2 regions of the Stenotrophomonas sp. 99219_Sma genome follow, and region 2 is predicted to be linked to the other one. Evidence: riboswitches for the same ligand, from Rfam matches in the RefSeq annotation. Region 2 holds a riboswitch; the other holds the start of a gene.

Region 1 (7,789 bases), 710 kb from region 2:
GACCAGCGAGGCGCTGAAGTCGCCGTTCGCTGCGGTGCTGGATATTGCCCGCATCCCGGGCGCGGGTACGGCCATCACCCTGATCGCGGTGATCGCGCTGCTGTCGGCGCTCAATGCCAACCTCTACGGTGCCTCGCGCATGATGTATTCGCTGGCGCAGCGCCGCGAAGCCCCGGCCGTGCTCGGCTGGACCGACCCGCGCCAGGTGCCGGTGATCGCCGTGCTGGCCAGCGTGCTGTTCGGCTTTGCCGCCACGGTGATGGAACTGCTGTTCCCGGACCGGGTACTGCCGGTGCTGCTGAACATCGTCGGTTCCACCTGCCTGCTGGTGTGGACGCTGTCGCTGGTTTCGCAGCTGGTGCTGCGCCGCCGGGCCGACCGCCTCGGCACCCGCCTGCCGTTCCGCATGGCCGGATTCCCGTGGCTGACCGTCTGTGCGCTGGCGATCCTGGCACTGATCTTCGGCCTGCTGCTGAGTGAGTCGCACACCCGCCTGCAGTTCCTGTCGATGGTGGCGTTGACCGCCACGATCGCCACCAGCAGCGCCATCGCACGGCGCATGCGCGAGGCGTGATTGAAGCTGCCGGCCAGCGGCCGGCACTACCACGGGGGCTGCACATCCGCCGTGCCATCCTGATCGTGTGGGCCGTCCGCGGCCCGTCGACCAGGAGTACCGCATGCTGCGCAGCCGCCCCTTCCTGATGTTCACCGGCCAGGCTGAGGCCGCCCTGGCCCTGTACGCCGAAGCCTTTGCCGACTTCCACCTGCTGGCCCTGCAACGGCACCCCGAGGGAGCCGGCGCCGGCGTGCCCGGGCAGGTGCGCCAGGCCATCTTCCTGCTCGGCGGCACCCATTACCTGTGCTTTGACAGCCTGGATGTGCACGATTTCACATTCTCGCCGTCGATCTCGCTGTTCGTGGAGTGCTCCGGCGCCGAGCAGTTCGAACGTGCCGCACGCGTGCTGGGTGAGGGCGGCCATTGGTTGATGCCGGTAGGCGACTATGACTTCAGCAACCGCTACGGCTGGGTGCAGGACCGCTTCGGCGTGTCGTGGCAGTTGAGCCTGGGGCAGATGCCGGATCCGTGATCGGATGTTTGTGGGTGTGGACCTTGGTCCACACGCGCTTATGAAAACGGCCCGCTTGCGCGGGCCGTTCTGTTTACCGATGCAGCGAGGAATCACGCCTCGACTTCATCGTCCTTGTAGGCATCGACCGGGATGCAGGCGCACATCACGTTCTTGTCGCCGTACACGTTGTCGACACGGGCCACCGGCGGCCAGTACTTGCTCTGCTTCAGGCTGGCCAGCGGGAACGCAGCCAGTTCACGCGGGTAGGCGTGGGTCCATTCGCTGGCGGTCACGGCGGTCGCGGTATGCGGCGCGTTCTTCAGCGGGTTGTCCTCGCGGTCCAGGCGGCCGTCTTCGATCGCGGTGATCTCCTCGCGGATCTGGATCATCGCGTCGATGAAGCGATCCAGCTCGTGCAGCGACTCGCTCTCGGTCGGCTCGACCATCAGCGTGCCGGCCACCGGGAAGCTCAGGGTCGGGGCGTGGAAGCCGAAGTCGATCAGGCGCTTGGCCACGTCCTCGGCGCCGATGCCGCTGGTCTTCTCCAGCGGGCGTACGTCCAGGATGCACTCGTGTGCCACCAGGCCGTTGCGGCCGGTGTAGAGGGTCTTGAAGTGCGGGGCCAGGCGCTTGGCGATGTAGTTGGCGTTGAGCTGCGCGACCTGGGTGGCCTTGCGCAGGCCGTCGCGGCCCATCATCGCGATGTACATCCAGCTGATCGGCAGGATCGAGGCGCTGCCGAAGCTGGCGGCGCTGACCATGCCGACCGGGCCGTTGTCACCCAGCTTGCCTGGCAGGAACGGCGCCAGGTGCTCCTTGACCGCGCACGGGCCGACGCCCGGGCCGCCACCACCGTGCGGGATGCAGAAGGTCTTGTGCAGGTTCAGGTGCGAAACATCCGAACCCCACTTGCCCGGCTTGGCCACGCCGACCAGGGCGTTCATGTTGGCACCGTCGGTGTACACCTGGCCGCCGTGCTTGTGGATGATCTCGCAGATCTCCACCACCTCTTCCTCGAACACGCCGTGCGTGGACGGGTAGGTCATCATGATCGCGGCCAGGCGGTCGCTGTACTTCTCGGCGTTGAGGCGGATGTCCTCGACGTCGACGTTGCCGTTGGCATCGGTTTTGGTCACCACCACCTTCATGCCGCACATCTGTGCCGAGGCCGGGTTGGTGCCGTGCGCCGAGTCCGGAATCAGGCAGATATCGCGATGTTCCTCACCGCGCGAGCGGTGGTAGGCGCGGATCGCCAGCAGGCCGGCGTACTCGCCCTGCGCGCCGGAGTTCGGCTGCAGGCTGACCGCGTCGTAACCGGTGCATTCCACCAGCATCGCTTCCAGCGTGTCGATCAGTTCCTTGTAGCCCAGCGCCTGGTCGGCCGGCACCAGCGGGTGGATCTGCGAGAACTCCGGCCAGGTCACCGGAATCATCTCGGCGGTGGCGTTGAGCTTCATGGTGCACGAGCCCAGCGGGATCATCGTGCGGTCCATTGCCAGGTCCTTGTCGGCCAGCGAACGCAGGTAGCGCAGCAGCTCGTGCTCGCTATGGTGGGTGTTGAACACCGGGTGGGTCAGGAACGCGGACTGGCGCAGCAGGCCGGCCGGCAGCGCATCGGCAGTGCTGGCATCCAGTGCGTCGACGTCCAGCGAGGCACCGAACACGGCAGCCACGGCGACGATGTCGGCGCGGGTAGTGGTTTCGTCCAGGCTGATGCCGACCGAGTCGCTGTCGATCGCGCGCAGGTTGTAGCCGGCGGCGCGGGCCTTGGCGTGGATCTCATCGGCGTGCACGCCGGTGACATGCAGGGTGTCGAAGAAGTCGCCACCGACCTGCACGCCTGCATTGCGCAGCGCTGCGGCCAGGATCGAGGCCAGGCGATGGGTGCGGCGGGCAATGCGGGTCAGGCCTTCCGGGCCGTGGTAGACGGCGTACATCGACGCCATCACCGCCAGCAGCACCTGTGCAGTACAGATGTTGGAGGTGGCCTTCTCGCGGCGGATGTGCTGCTCGCGGGTCTGCAGGGTCAGGCGGTAGGCCGGGTTGCCCTGCGCGTCGATCGAGACGCCGATCAGGCGGCCCGGCATCGAGCGCTTGTAGGCGTCACGGCACGCCATGAAGGCGGCGTGCGGGCCACCGAAGCCGAACGGCACGCCGAAACGCTGGCTGTTGCCGACCACGATGTCCGCGCCCCATTCGCCCGGGGCGGCCAGCAGGGTCAGGGCCAGCAGGTCGGTGGCCACGGCCACCAGGCCGCCGCGTGCGTGCACGGCATCGACCAGCGCCTTGTAGTCGCCGACCTGGCCGAAGGTATCCGGATACTGCAGCAGCAGGCCGAAGGCTTCCGCTTCCAGCGCTTCGGCCGGGGTGCCCACGCGCAGCACGATGCCCATGGGCTCGGCGCGGGTGCGCAGCAGTTCCAGCGTCTGCGGGTGCACGGCGTCGTGCACGAAGAAGGTGTCCGACTTCGACTTGGCCGAACGCTTGGCCAGGGTCATCGCTTCGGCGGCGGCAGTGGCTTCGTCCAGCAGCGAGGCGTTGGCGATTTCCATGCCGGTGAGGTCGGCGCACAGGGTCTGGAAGTTGATCAGCGCTTCCATGCGGCCCTGCGAGATTTCCGCTTGGTACGGGGTGTAGGCGGTGTACCAGGCCGGGTTTTCCAGGATGTTGCGCAGGATCACGTTCGGCGTGTGGGTACCGTAGTAGCCCTGGCCGATGAAGCTGCGCAGCACGGTGTTCTTGTCGGCGATCGCACGGATCTTCGCCAGTGCCTGCACTTCGGTCATCGACTCCGGCAGCGCCAGCGGCGCCGGCGACTTGATCTTGGCCGGTACGATGGCATCGGTCATGCCATCCAGCGACGCGTGGCCGACGACATCGAGCATCTGCGCGATCTCGGCGTCGTTGGGGCCGATGTGGCGCTCGACGAACGCATTGTGGTGCTCGAGCTCACGCAGGGAAGGGGTGTTCTGGGACATGGCGAAGGATCCGTCAGGAAAGGGCACACGCACGGGCACAAGCCGCCGGTCGGCGGTCTGCGGGGCGCCCCTCTGTCCTTTTGCCTGAGAGTTTAAAAGCGCGGCGGACCGCAGCTTCGTGCCCCTTCGGCGCCGGATCGAACCGGTCTCTCCAGAGTTCTGTTACGGGTGGTATCGGGCCTGAGCGATTACGGGCGTTGCGCCTTCGGCAGCGGTGTTCCGCTTCTCCCACCGTGTTGCCCGCTGATTATAGCCCGTTGCGGGCCCGCCGGCCGCCTCCAGACATGGCCGCCGCGCCTGAATGGCCGATGGCCATGTCGTGCGTTTTGTGCACCGCTGCATGGCATCGGGCGCAATCCCCACCTATGATGGGCGGATACCCGAATTCATCTGGCGCCGTCCCTGCAGAAGGGGACCGGCGCCCGCCGTGCGTGCCGCGCATGGCCCTGCCGGACGCCTTCCCCATGACCGCCGCTGTTGCTCCCTCCACCCGCCGCATGGCCCTGCTGCTCGCCGGTCTGGCCATGTTCGGTCCGTTCTCGATCGACACCATCTTCCCGGCGTTCCCGCAGCTGGCCCAGCGCTTGGCGGTGGACGAAGTGGCGGTGCAGCAGACCATCAGCGTGTACCTGCTGTTCTACGGCCTGATGAGCCTGGCGCACGGCCCGCTGTCCGATGCCTGGGGCCGCAAGTGGGTGATCCTCGGTGGCCTGGTGGTGTTCGTCGGCGCTTCGGTTGGCTGCGCGCTGTCCACCGACCTGACCACGCTGCTGGCGTTCCGTGCGCTGCAGGGCCTGTCGGCGGGTGTCGGCATGATCGTCGGCCGCGCGGTGATCCGCGACCTGTACCACGGCCACGACGCGCAGCGGCTGATGAGCCAGGTGTCGATGCTGTTCGGTATCGCCCCGGCCATCGCGCCGATCATCGGTGGCTGGATCCTGCTCAGTGGCGCCGGCTGGCCGCTGATCTTCTGGTTCCTGGTGGTGTTCGGGCTGGTCCTGCTGGCGGCCACTGCGCGCTACCTGCCGGAGACCCATCCGGTCGAAGCACGCGTGCCGTTGTCGCCGCGCACGTTGATGCGTGACTACGTACGCATCGGCTTCAATCCGCGCTTCCTGCGCCTGGCGCTGGCCGGCAGCATCGGTTTCGGTGGCATCTTCCTGTACATCTCCTCGGCGCCGGTGTTCGTGATGCAGCACCTGCACCTGGGCGAGGGCGGCTTTGCGTGGCTGTTCATTCCCACCATCGGTGGCATGACCACCGGCTCGTTCCTGTCCGGGCGCATGGCTGGGCACACTACGCCCACCCGCCAGGTGTCCATTGGGTTCGGCCTGTGCGCGTTGTCGGTGCTGCTGAACGTCGGCTACGTGGCGCTGTCGCCGCAGTTCGTGCTGCCGTGGGCAGTGCTGCCGATCTTCCTGGGCGGCATGGGCATGGCGCTGATCTTCCCGATCCTGGCGCTGGCGGTGCTGGACATGTACCCGCACCAGCGCGGCCTGGCCTCGTCGCTGCAGGCCTTCGTGCAGCTGATGATCAGCACCGTGGTGGCCGGCGTGGTATCGCCGCTGCTCAGCGCCAGCCCGCTGCACCTGGCCCTGGGCCAGGCCGCGTTCTTCGGCGCCGGCTTCGTGTTCTGGTACTGGGAACACCAGCGCGAGCGCGCGGCGCAGGCAGCCTGCACGGGCCATTGAGCAGCGCGCAGGGGTAGGGCGGACGGGGATGCCGGCACATCCTTGCAGCCGCGGACAACCGGACTAGGCTGGGCATTCCAGCCAGCCGGTGCGTGGATGCACGACAGCCAGCCAATCCGATGTCGTTGCATGAGGTTCCCCCATGGCTGCGCAGCAGACCTACCGCCTGTTCGAGGTGGCGCTGAAGGAGCGCCGCGTTCTTTCCCCTTCCCTGGACCGCATGGTGTTCACCGGTGCCGACGTGGCGCGGATGAAAACCGAAGGCCCGGATCAGCGCATCAAGGTGTTCTTCCCCTTGCCCGGCCAGGAGGTGCCGCAGGTCCCCAGCGGTGACGACTGGTACCCACGCTATCGGGCCCTGCCGGACGATCAGCGCCCGCCGATGCGCACCTACACCATCCGCCAGTTGCGTGCGGAGCAGGGCGAGGTCGACGTCGATTTCGTCATCCACGGGGTGACCGGACCCGCTTCGCGCTGGGCCATGCATGCACGGCCGGGCGATCGCGTGGTGCTGCTGGCCCCGGACGCCGACTGCGCCGAGAGCAGCGAAGGCTGGGAGTGGAAGCCACCGGTCGGTGTCGGCCAGGTGCTGCTGGTGGCCGATGAAACCGCGTTGCCTGCGGTAGCCGGCATCCTCGAGGAACTGGCTGCCATGGTGGATCCGCCGCGCGCGCTGGCCCTGCTGGAAGTGGCGCAGGCCGGTGATGCGGTTCCCCTGAAGGCGCCGGCCACGGCCGAGCTGGTGTGGTTGCCGCGTGGGCAGGCCGCCTATGGCCAGCCGCTGCTGCAGGCGGTCCAGGAACGGCTGTCAGCGACCTCGAGCGTGCCTGCTGGCGATGCGCTGGAGGAGATCGACGTCGATACGCAGATCCTCTGGGAGCAGGCCGACACCTGCGTGGCCGGGCCGCTGTACGCCTGGGTGGCGGGCGAGGCGGGGGCGGTGATGGCGATCCGCCGCCACCTGGTGCGCGATTGCGGGCTGGACCGCCGCGCGATCACCTTCATGGGCTACTGGCGGCACGGCAAGGTGCTGGACTGACCATGCTGGATCGAGCACGCGTGAAGCAGCGCTGCGGGCGGGGTGCGCTATCCTTGCGCCCCCCTTCGCAGCGGTACCGCACCATGTCCACCAGCTCCAAGACCCGCCGCGACCAGCGCCGTCGCCAGGAAAAGCAGGCCGCCAACAAGGCCGCCGCGCAGGCATCGCCGGTGGAACCGCATGCCGAGCTGCGCGATGCGCAGCGCACCCTGCTGGCCGGTGTCGTGCGCCGTGACGGCGAATGGGTGCTGGGCATGGACGGCCGCATCGCTGGCCACAGCGAGAGCGCTGCGCAGGTGCTGGCGCTGATCATGCAGGCCGGTGAACTGCACGAGCGCAACGGCACGCCGGTGCGCCTGATGTACTCCGATGCGCTGCGCGATGCCGCACAGGCCGAAGCGAAGGAGAAGGGCCAGACCTTCGAGGAATTCAAGGCCGAGCTGGCTGCAGCGATGGCGGCGAAGAAGAACAGCTGACAGGCATTTCGGTAGAGCCGGCCGCTGGCCGGCTGCCAGACAGATGTCCACCGTGCAGTTGCCGGCCAGCGGCCGGCACTACCGGAAAGGGGCGGATCCTCGCGGACCCGCCCCTTTTCTCATTTCGCCGCCGGGGCCGCGTTGGCCTGCCAGCCGCACATCTGGCCTTCGTTTGATTGCTGTTTCGGTAGAGCCGGCCGCTGGCCGGCTGCCCGTTGGGTCTTCATCGCGTAGTCGCCGGTCAGCGGCCGGCACTACCGGAAAGGGGCGGATCCTTGCGGACCCGCCCCTTTTCTCATTTCGCCGCCGGGGCCGCGTTGGCCTGCCAGCCGCACATCTGGCCTTCGTTCTGCTGCTTCAGCCATTCGTTGACCGGGCTGAAGTACTCGATCATCGGGCCGGCATCGAGCTTGTCGGTGCCGGTCAGTTCCTTCAGTGTGGCCTGCCACGGCTGGCTGGCACCCTTGCTCAGCATCGCCCAGTACTTCTGGCCGGCTTCCTTGTTGCCGTAGAAGGTGCACTCATGCAGCGGGCC
Region 2 (7,789 bases):
GTAATGACCGAGGCGCCACCGGAACTGGTCGACGACAGTTGTTTCAGGCCGGGAATCTGCCCGAGTTGGCGCTCCAGCGGTGCGGTGATGGTGCGTGTGGTCAGTTCGGGGCTGGCCCCCGGATACAGCGTGGTGATCTGGATGATCGGGTAATCGACCTGCGGCAGCGCGGCCACCGGCAGCAGGCGATAGGCCAGCACGCCGGACAGCAGCAGCGCCACCATCAGGAGAGTCGTTGCGACCGGGCGCAGGATGAACGGGCGCGAGAGGTTCATGCGCCGGCCTTGGTCGCGGCCTCCTCGGTGATGATCTCCACCGCCGTGCCGTCTTCCAGCCCGTCGATGCCTTCAATCACCACCTTGTCCCCTGCGGCCAGCCCGGAGCGCACGGCCACGCGTCCATCATCGGCTGGACCGAGCACCACGGTGCGGCGTTGTGCCTTGCTGTCCTTGTCGACGATATGCACGTAGTTGCCCTGGCTGCCGAACTGCACGGCGGCATCGGGAATCAGCAGCGCGGGCTGCTCGCCCAGCTGCAGGCGGACGTTGACGAACTGGTTGGGGAACAGCGCCAGATCGTGGTTGTCGAAGTGCGCACGCAGTTTCAACGTGCCGGTGGTGGTATCGATGCGGTTGTCGACGCTGGACAGCGAGCCGCGGGCCAGCTGCCGGCGTTCTTCGCGGTCCCAGGTTTCCACCGCCAGTGCCGGTTGCGCCTGCACGGCATCGAGCAGCGCAGGCAGCTCGGGTTCGGGCACGGTGAACAGCACGCTGATCGGCGCGGTCTGCGCCAGCGTCACCAGGCCTTCGGCATCGCTGGCGCGCACCAGGTTGCCCACGTCCAACCGGCGCAGCCCGACGCGGCCACTGACCGGCGCGGTGATGCGGGTGTACTGCAGCTGCAGGCGCGCTTCATCAACAGACGCCTGATCGCTGAGGCGGCGGCCCTGCAGCTGGCGCACCTTGCTCTGCTGGTCGCTCAGTTCCTGCCCGGACACGTAGTTCTGCTTCTGCAGTTCGCGGTAGCGCTGCAGCTGGCGCTCGGCGTTTTCCAGCTCGGCCAGATTCTGCTGCTGGGTACCCTGCGCCTGTGCCAGCTTCACTTCATACGGGCGCGGGTCGATCTGCGCCAGCAGGTCGCCGGCCTTCACCTGCTGGCCTTCCTGGAAATGCAGCCGCAGCAGTTCGCCATCCACGCGGCTGCGTACCACCACGCTGTGCAGCGGGGTGACCGTACCGACCGCCTTCAGGCGCAGCACCAGCGGCTCGGCGCTGGCGCGTGCCACGCGTACCGGCACCGTCTTGCCCGGCGCATCGTCGCTGCTGCCGGCGCCGTTCCGGGGCCACAGCCACCACGCCAGAACGGCGACGAGGGCGATGGCCAGCACCGCCCACAACAGGCGGGCACGACGGAAGCGGGAATTTTCGGCGACAGACATGGGGCATCCTGCGCCCTGCGCGCGCAGGGACATGCGGGCCCGTCGGCGCGTTCACGGCACCACGGGCAGCGGGGAGGGAGTTGTCTGGCGGGGCCGCGGGCGCGGCGTGGCTGGATGCCGTCGCGGCAGCGACGGGGTGACAATGGTAGCCAATCACCCCGGCCAATGCCGTATGACCATGGTCATGCAACGCATTCGGTAGTGCCGGCCGCTGGCCGGCAACCTGCCGGAATCTGCGGGCGTGTGCCGTGTTGCCGGCCAGCGGCCGACACTACCGACAAACAATCAATGCACTTCGTCGTGATAGACGAACTTCGGCATTTCCCAGCGGTAGTGGATCGCCAGCAGGCGCAGCGCGAAGCCGCCGCCGAGGCAGCACAGGATCGCGGTGGCGTCGGCCACGCCCCAGTGCAGCAGCAACAGGTAGGCCGCGCCGGTCAGCAGCGCGATGATCGCGTACAGCTCCTTCTGGAAGATCAGCGGCACCTCGTTGCAGAGAATGTCGCGCAGCACGCCGCCGAAGGCGCCGGTCAGCATGCCGGCGATCAGCACGATCGGCATGGCATGGCCGGCCTCGCGCGCGATCGAGCAGCCGATCAGGGTGAAGGCGATCAGGCCCAGGCCATCGAGCACCAGGAAGGTGCGGCGGAAGTGGTGCATCCAGCGCGCCACCCAGGTGGCGATCAGCGCCGCGCACACGGTGAAGCCCAGGTACTCGGGATGCTTCACCCAGCCCAGCGGGTAGTGGCCGAGCAGGATGTCGCGCAGCGAACCGCCTCCGAGGGCGGTGACGCAGGCGATCATGACCACGCCGAACAGGTCCATGCGGCGGCGGCCGGCGGACAGCGCGCCGGTCATGGCTTCGGCGGAAATGGCGATCAGGTAGATGATGGACAACAGCATGGGGCAGGCTCCGGGCGCGGTGGGCCGGCCATGCGCCACTATCGCCACTGCCTGCGCAATGACGGGATGACGATGGCCGGTGCCGCTCCCGCTGTCCTTTTGCCTGAGAGTTCAGCGGCATGGGCCGCGTGCCCCTTCGGCGGATCGTGCCGGGCATGCCCGGTGACCTCTCTCCAGCTCGGCGAGTCGAATGCATGGTTGGTGGGATTCCAGCCCACCGGCCTGAGCGATCATGGGAGCCTGCGCCTTCGGCGGGCGCCAGCGCGGCGCCTCTCTCCTGCATTCGGGCGCCAGTATATCCGCTGCAGTGCAGCACGGCATAATCCGGGCATGGCCCCGTCCCTCCGACCCTGGTTCCTGTACCTGCTCGAATGCCGCGATGGCAGCTATTACGCCGGCATCAGCACCGACGTGGATGCGCGTTTCGCTGCCCACCAGGCCGGCAAGGGCGCGCGTTACACCCGGGCGCGGCCGCCGCTGCGCGTGCTGGCCGTACGCGAGTACCCGGACCGGGCTGCCGCCTCGCGGGCCGAGTGGCAACTCAAGCAGCAGCCGCGCGAACGCAAGCTGGCCTGGCTGCAGGAACCGGCCGAGACGCTTCTGTAGATCCACGCCATGCGTGGATGGGCCACTTGGCCCATGCCATGATCACCCCGCGCCCAGAGCTGGAGCCCCGGATGTCCACGATTGCCCTGCTGTTCGCTCTTTCCGCAGCAACGAGCCCCACTGCCGATCCGGCCACCCTCGAGGCCATTGAAGCCACCTGCCACGATTACGTCGACGGCCAGCTGGAAGCCGACCCGCAGCGCGTCGCCCGCTCCCTGCACCCGGACCTGGCCAAGCGCGCGGTCCTCGGCGATACGCCCGACGAACGCCTGGGCCTGCGCCGCATGTCGAAGGAAGAACTGGTGGCGCTGACGAAGCAGGGCGCGTTGAAGACCCCGAAGGATCAATGGGACCGCCGCTGCACGGTGCTGGACGTGACCGGCAACGCCGCCTCGGTGCGACTGGAAACCCCGTGGTTCGTCGACTACTTCCACATGGGGCGCTTCGACCAGCGCTGGGTCATCGTCAACGCACTGTGGTACGCGAAACCAAAGGCGCAGTAGAGCGATGCGTGCCGCCGGCAAAGCATGGATCTGCGTCGTCATGCTGGTCGCCGGCATCGCGCTGCTGCCTGGCCTGCTGTACCTGCTCGGGTTGGCGCTGGTGGAAGGCCGGCCGAACTTGGCCGACCGCACGCCCAGCGGTGTGGCCGCGTGCAGCAGCGAACCGCGGGCGGGATACCAGCCGATGAATCCCTGGAGCTTCACGACGCGGTTCTTCGATCCTGAAGCGTTGAAGAAGGCGACTGATGTCGAGCGCGAAGCGTTCTGGGTTGCACGCCGCCACCTGATGCGGCAGCCAAGGCACGACATGCTGCGCTGGCATCTCAGCAGTACCGCACTGACAATCTGGATCACCCGGCATTGGAGTACCGCGCAGATTGCTGATGCCGCGAGGAAGGAGGATTTCTGCCGCACCTGGTCGAAACGGCGGGTGGCCCGATGAACCGGTAGATCCACGCCATGCGTGGATGGTGTTGACGGGGTCAGAGCCCTTTCCTGCGGAAAGGGATCCGACCGCGCAGCAGCCGGCCAGCGGCCGGCACTACCGTCGGGGTCGCCGGTCTTCCTGATCATCACCGAAGATGATGCGCGCGCTGCGCTGGTAGCTCCAGTACGCCACGGCCCAGTTCAGCAGCACCACGATGCGGTTGCGGAAGCCGATCAGGAAGAACACGTGCGCGGCCAGCCAGAACCACCAGGCCAGCACGCCGGAAAGCTGCAGCCGGCCCAGGTGCACGATCGCGGCCATGCGGCCGATGGTGGCCAGGTTGCCGAAGTCGGCGTACTTGAACGGCCCCGGTGCTGCCTTGCCATGCAGACGCGCGCGGATCACCTCGGCCACGTACTTGCCCATCTGCTTGGCGGCGGGCGCGACGCCGGGCACCGGCTTGCCATTGGCCTGGTTCAGCGCGGCCAGATCGCCGGCCACGAACAGTTCGGGGTGCCCGGGCAGGGTGAGGTCGGGTTGCACCTGCACGCGTCCGGCGCGGTCCAGTGGCACCTCCAGCGTGCGCGCCAGTGGTGAAGCGGCCACACCGGCGGCCCACACCACGGTGCGTGCCGGCACGAATTGATCACCGAGCTTGAATCCCAGGCTGTCGATGTCGCTCACCGGGGTACCGGTCAGTACTTCCACGCCCAGCTTTTCCAGCTGACGGCGCGCCTTCAGCGAAAGCACTTCCGGGAACGAAGACAACACGCGTGGGCCGGCCTCGACCAGCCGCACCTTGGCGCTGGCTGGGTCGATGTGGCGGAACTCGTTGCGCAGCGTATGCCGCGCGATCTCGGCCAGAGTGCCGGCCAGTTCGACGCCGGTAGGTCCACCACCAACCACGGCAAAGCTCAGCCATGCGGCCTTCTTCGCCGGGTCCGGTTCCGCCTCTGCGCGCTCGAACGCCAGCAGCAGCTTGCGGCGCAACGCAATGGCATCGTCCAGCGTCTTCAGACCGGGCGCATCATCGGCCCATTGGTCGTTGCCGAAGTAGGCGTGGGTGGCGCCGGTAGCCAGCAGCAGGCTGTCGTAGTCCAGCGTGCTGCCATCGGCCATGCGGATCTGCCGGGCCTGCTTGTCGATGGTCACCACTTCGCCGAGGCGGACTTCCACATTGCGCTGGTGGCCGAGGATGTGGCGCAGCGGTGCGGCGATATCCGGGGCGGACAGGCCGGCGGTGGCCACCTGGTACAGCAGCGGCTGGAACAGATGGTGGTTGCGGCGGTCGACCAGGGTGATGCGTATGCGCTCGCGGGCCAGGGCACGGGTGGCCCAGAGACCGGCAAAACCGCCGCCGACAACAACCAGGTGGGGAACGCGCTCGCGACTCATCGACTCACTCCAGTGGGGGCATTGGGGGAAGCGCCTGGCATCTTCGCACGATGGCGCCCTGTCACGTCAGCGCCGGCATGGATCGGCGATACTCGGGTTCAGGCAACCGCCCGTGAGGAGCCCATGAGCGAACCGGAAAAGCGCATCGCCCTGTTGATCGACGCCGACAATGCGCCGGCCTCGAAGATCGACGAGGTCCTGGCTGAAGTCGCCCGCTACGGCGTGGCCAATGTGCGCCGCGCCTATGGCAACTGGAAGAGCCCGCGGTTGAAGGGTTGGGAGGCCGTGCTGCACGAATATGCGATCCGCCCGATCCAGCAGTTCGCCTACAGCAAGGGCAAGAATGCCTCGGACATGGCGATGGTGATCGATGCCATGGACCTGCTGTACGCGCGCAATCTCGATGGCTTCGCCATCGTGTCCAGCGATGCCGATTTCACCCCGATGGTGATGCGCCTGCTGACCGACGGTGTGAAGGTCTATGGCTTCGGCGAGAAGAAAACCCCGGAGCCGTTCGTCAACGCGTGCTCGAAGTTCACCTATCTGGAAGCGCTGGGCCAGACCCATGCCAGCGTGCCGGATACCGAACAGGCGTCCAGCGAACAGGCATCGAACGAGCCTGTTGCCAACGACGATGCCCGGCCACGCAAGAGCGGTGCGGAAATGCGCAGCGATACGCGGCTGGTGAAGATGCTGCGCCGTGCGGTGTCCTCGGCCGAGGGCGAGGATGGCTGGTCGCACCTTGGCCCGGTCGGCAGCCAGATCGGCAACCAGGCCTCGTTCGATCCGCGCAACTACGGTTACGGCAAGCTCAGTGACCTGCTGGCAGCGATCGGGCTGTTCGAGCTGAAGAAGGACGGCAAGTCCTCCTACGTGCGCGCGCTGCCGAAGAAAAACCGGTAGTGCCGGCCGCTGGCCGGAAAAGAACCGGTAGTGCCGGCCGCTGGCCGGCAAGCCCCAGATGCCAGATCCCGCATCCGGCACGCACATCTCCACTCCGATCAGGCGTATCGTTGCCGCTCGCATTGCCAGCAAGGAAAAACCCGCATGTTGAAGATCTGGGGCCGCCGCAATTCCAGCAACGTCCGCAAGGTGCTGTGGTGCGCCGAGGAGATCGGCCTGCCGTATGAATCCATCGAGGTTGGTGGCAGCCATGGCGGCACGCAGACGCCGGAGTACCTGGCGATGAATCCCAACAGCCTGGTGCCGGTGATCGAAGACCATGGCCTGCCGCTGTGGGAATCGAATGCCATCGTGCGCTATCTGAGTGCGCGCTACGCGCTGGGCACGCTGTACGCCGAAGACCCGATGGAACGCGCCCAGGCCGAGAAGTGGATGGACTGGAGCACCTCGCGCATGGCGCCGCTGTACACCGACCTGATCTGGGGCATCATGCGCACCGCCCCGGCCGACCGCGACGAAGCGCGCATCAATGCCGCCATCGTGCGTGCCGGTGACTACCTGGCGATGGCCGATGCCACGTTGGCCAGACAGCCGTGGCTGTCGGGCGAGACGTTCGCGATGGGTGACATCCCGCTGGGCTCGCTGATCTATGCCTGGTTCGAACTGCCCATCCAGCGCCCGGAACTGCCGCACCTGGCCGACTGGTACGCCCGCCTGCGCGAACGCCCGGCTTACCAGCGCGGCGTGATGTCGCCGCTGACCTGAGGGGTAGCGCCGGGCCATGCCCGGCGAGCGTGGTATGCGGAGGACCGCCGGGCATGGCCCGGCGCTAGCGTTCGTCTGCCTCAATACAGATCCGTCGGGTCCATACGGACCGACGGTAGAGTCGAGCTTGCTCGACTGTTTCTGGCGCACGGCAGTCGAGCAAGCTCGACTCTACGCAGCATTGGGCAGCGCCCTCAATACAGATCCGTCGGATCCACATCCAGCGACCAGCGCACCTTGCGTGCCTCCGGCAGCGCATACAGCTGCGGCACCAGCTGGGCCAGCACGCCATGCAGCGGTGGCCGCTGAAGCGCGGACAGCAACAGCTGCGTGCGCTGGTAACCGGCACGCCGCGGCATTGGCGCCGGCATCGGCCCGTAGGCCTCGACCACATTCTGTTCCCCCAGCAGTTGCCGCGCCGCCAGCAGGAACGCATTGGCATGCTCGACCTGCTGTGCCTCGGCGCGCATCAGTGCCAGATGCGCGAACGGCGGGAATCCGGCGGCCTGGCGCTGGTTCAACTCGGCCTGCGCGAACGGGTGGTAGCCACCGCTCACCAGGGTTTCCAGCAGCGGATGCCCGGGGTGATGGGTCTGCAGCCAGACCTCGCCGGGATCGCGTGCACGGCCGGCGCGGCCAGCGACCTGGATCAGCTGCTGTGCCAGTTTTTCACTGGCGCGGAAGTCCGCGGAGAACAAACCTTCGTCGATGCCCACCACCACCACCAGTGTCAGCTTCGGCAGGTCGTGGCCCTTGGCCAGGATCTGCGTGCCGACCAGGATGCCGGGTTGGTCGCCCAGCCTCGCCAGCTGCTGTTCCAGTGCGTCGCGTCGTGAGGTGGTGCCGCGG

Evidence for each region. A riboswitch is a leader RNA that binds a small molecule or an ion and turns the genes downstream of it on or off. The one in region 2 is predicted to bind glycine.
Region 1: it holds a riboswitch for glycine, as region 2 does, so the genes downstream of both, gcvP (aminomethyl-transferring glycine dehydrogenase) here and ACZK13_RS18790 (trimeric intracellular cation channel family protein) in region 2, are expected to answer to the same signal.

The regions. Positions count from the first base shown of each region.
Region 1 is NZ_CM151117.1:3,403,241-3,411,029, reverse strand. Features, by position in the region: gene ACZK13_RS15695 (amino acid permease) at 1-574, shown strand, start outside; gene ACZK13_RS15690 (VOC family protein) at 678-1,088, shown strand; gene gcvP (aminomethyl-transferring glycine dehydrogenase) at 1,181-4,048, opposite strand; glycine riboswitch at 4,111-4,213, opposite strand; gene ACZK13_RS15680 (multidrug effflux MFS transporter) at 4,513-5,739, shown strand; gene ACZK13_RS15675 (siderophore-interacting protein) at 5,882-6,778, shown strand; gene ACZK13_RS15670 (hypothetical protein) at 6,862-7,254, shown strand; gene ACZK13_RS15665 (M2 family metallopeptidase) at 7,550-7,789, opposite strand, start outside.
Region 2 is NZ_CM151117.1:4,117,602-4,125,390, reverse strand. Features, by position in the region: gene ACZK13_RS18800 (multidrug efflux RND transporter permease subunit) at 1-275, opposite strand, end outside; gene ACZK13_RS18795 (MdtA/MuxA family multidrug efflux RND transporter periplasmic adaptor subunit) at 272-1,438, opposite strand; gene ACZK13_RS18790 (trimeric intracellular cation channel family protein) at 1,724-2,341, opposite strand; glycine riboswitch at 2,423-2,528, opposite strand; glycine riboswitch at 2,542-2,631, opposite strand; gene ACZK13_RS18785 (GIY-YIG nuclease family protein) at 2,672-2,947, shown strand; gene ACZK13_RS18780 (nuclear transport factor 2 family protein) at 3,019-3,450, shown strand; gene ACZK13_RS18775 (hypothetical protein) at 3,455-3,892, shown strand; gene ACZK13_RS18770 (NAD(P)/FAD-dependent oxidoreductase) at 3,992-5,272, opposite strand; gene ACZK13_RS18765 (NYN domain-containing protein) at 5,396-6,175, shown strand; gene ACZK13_RS18760 (glutathione S-transferase family protein) at 6,320-6,940, shown strand; gene ACZK13_RS18755 (primosomal protein N') at 7,135-7,789, opposite strand, start outside.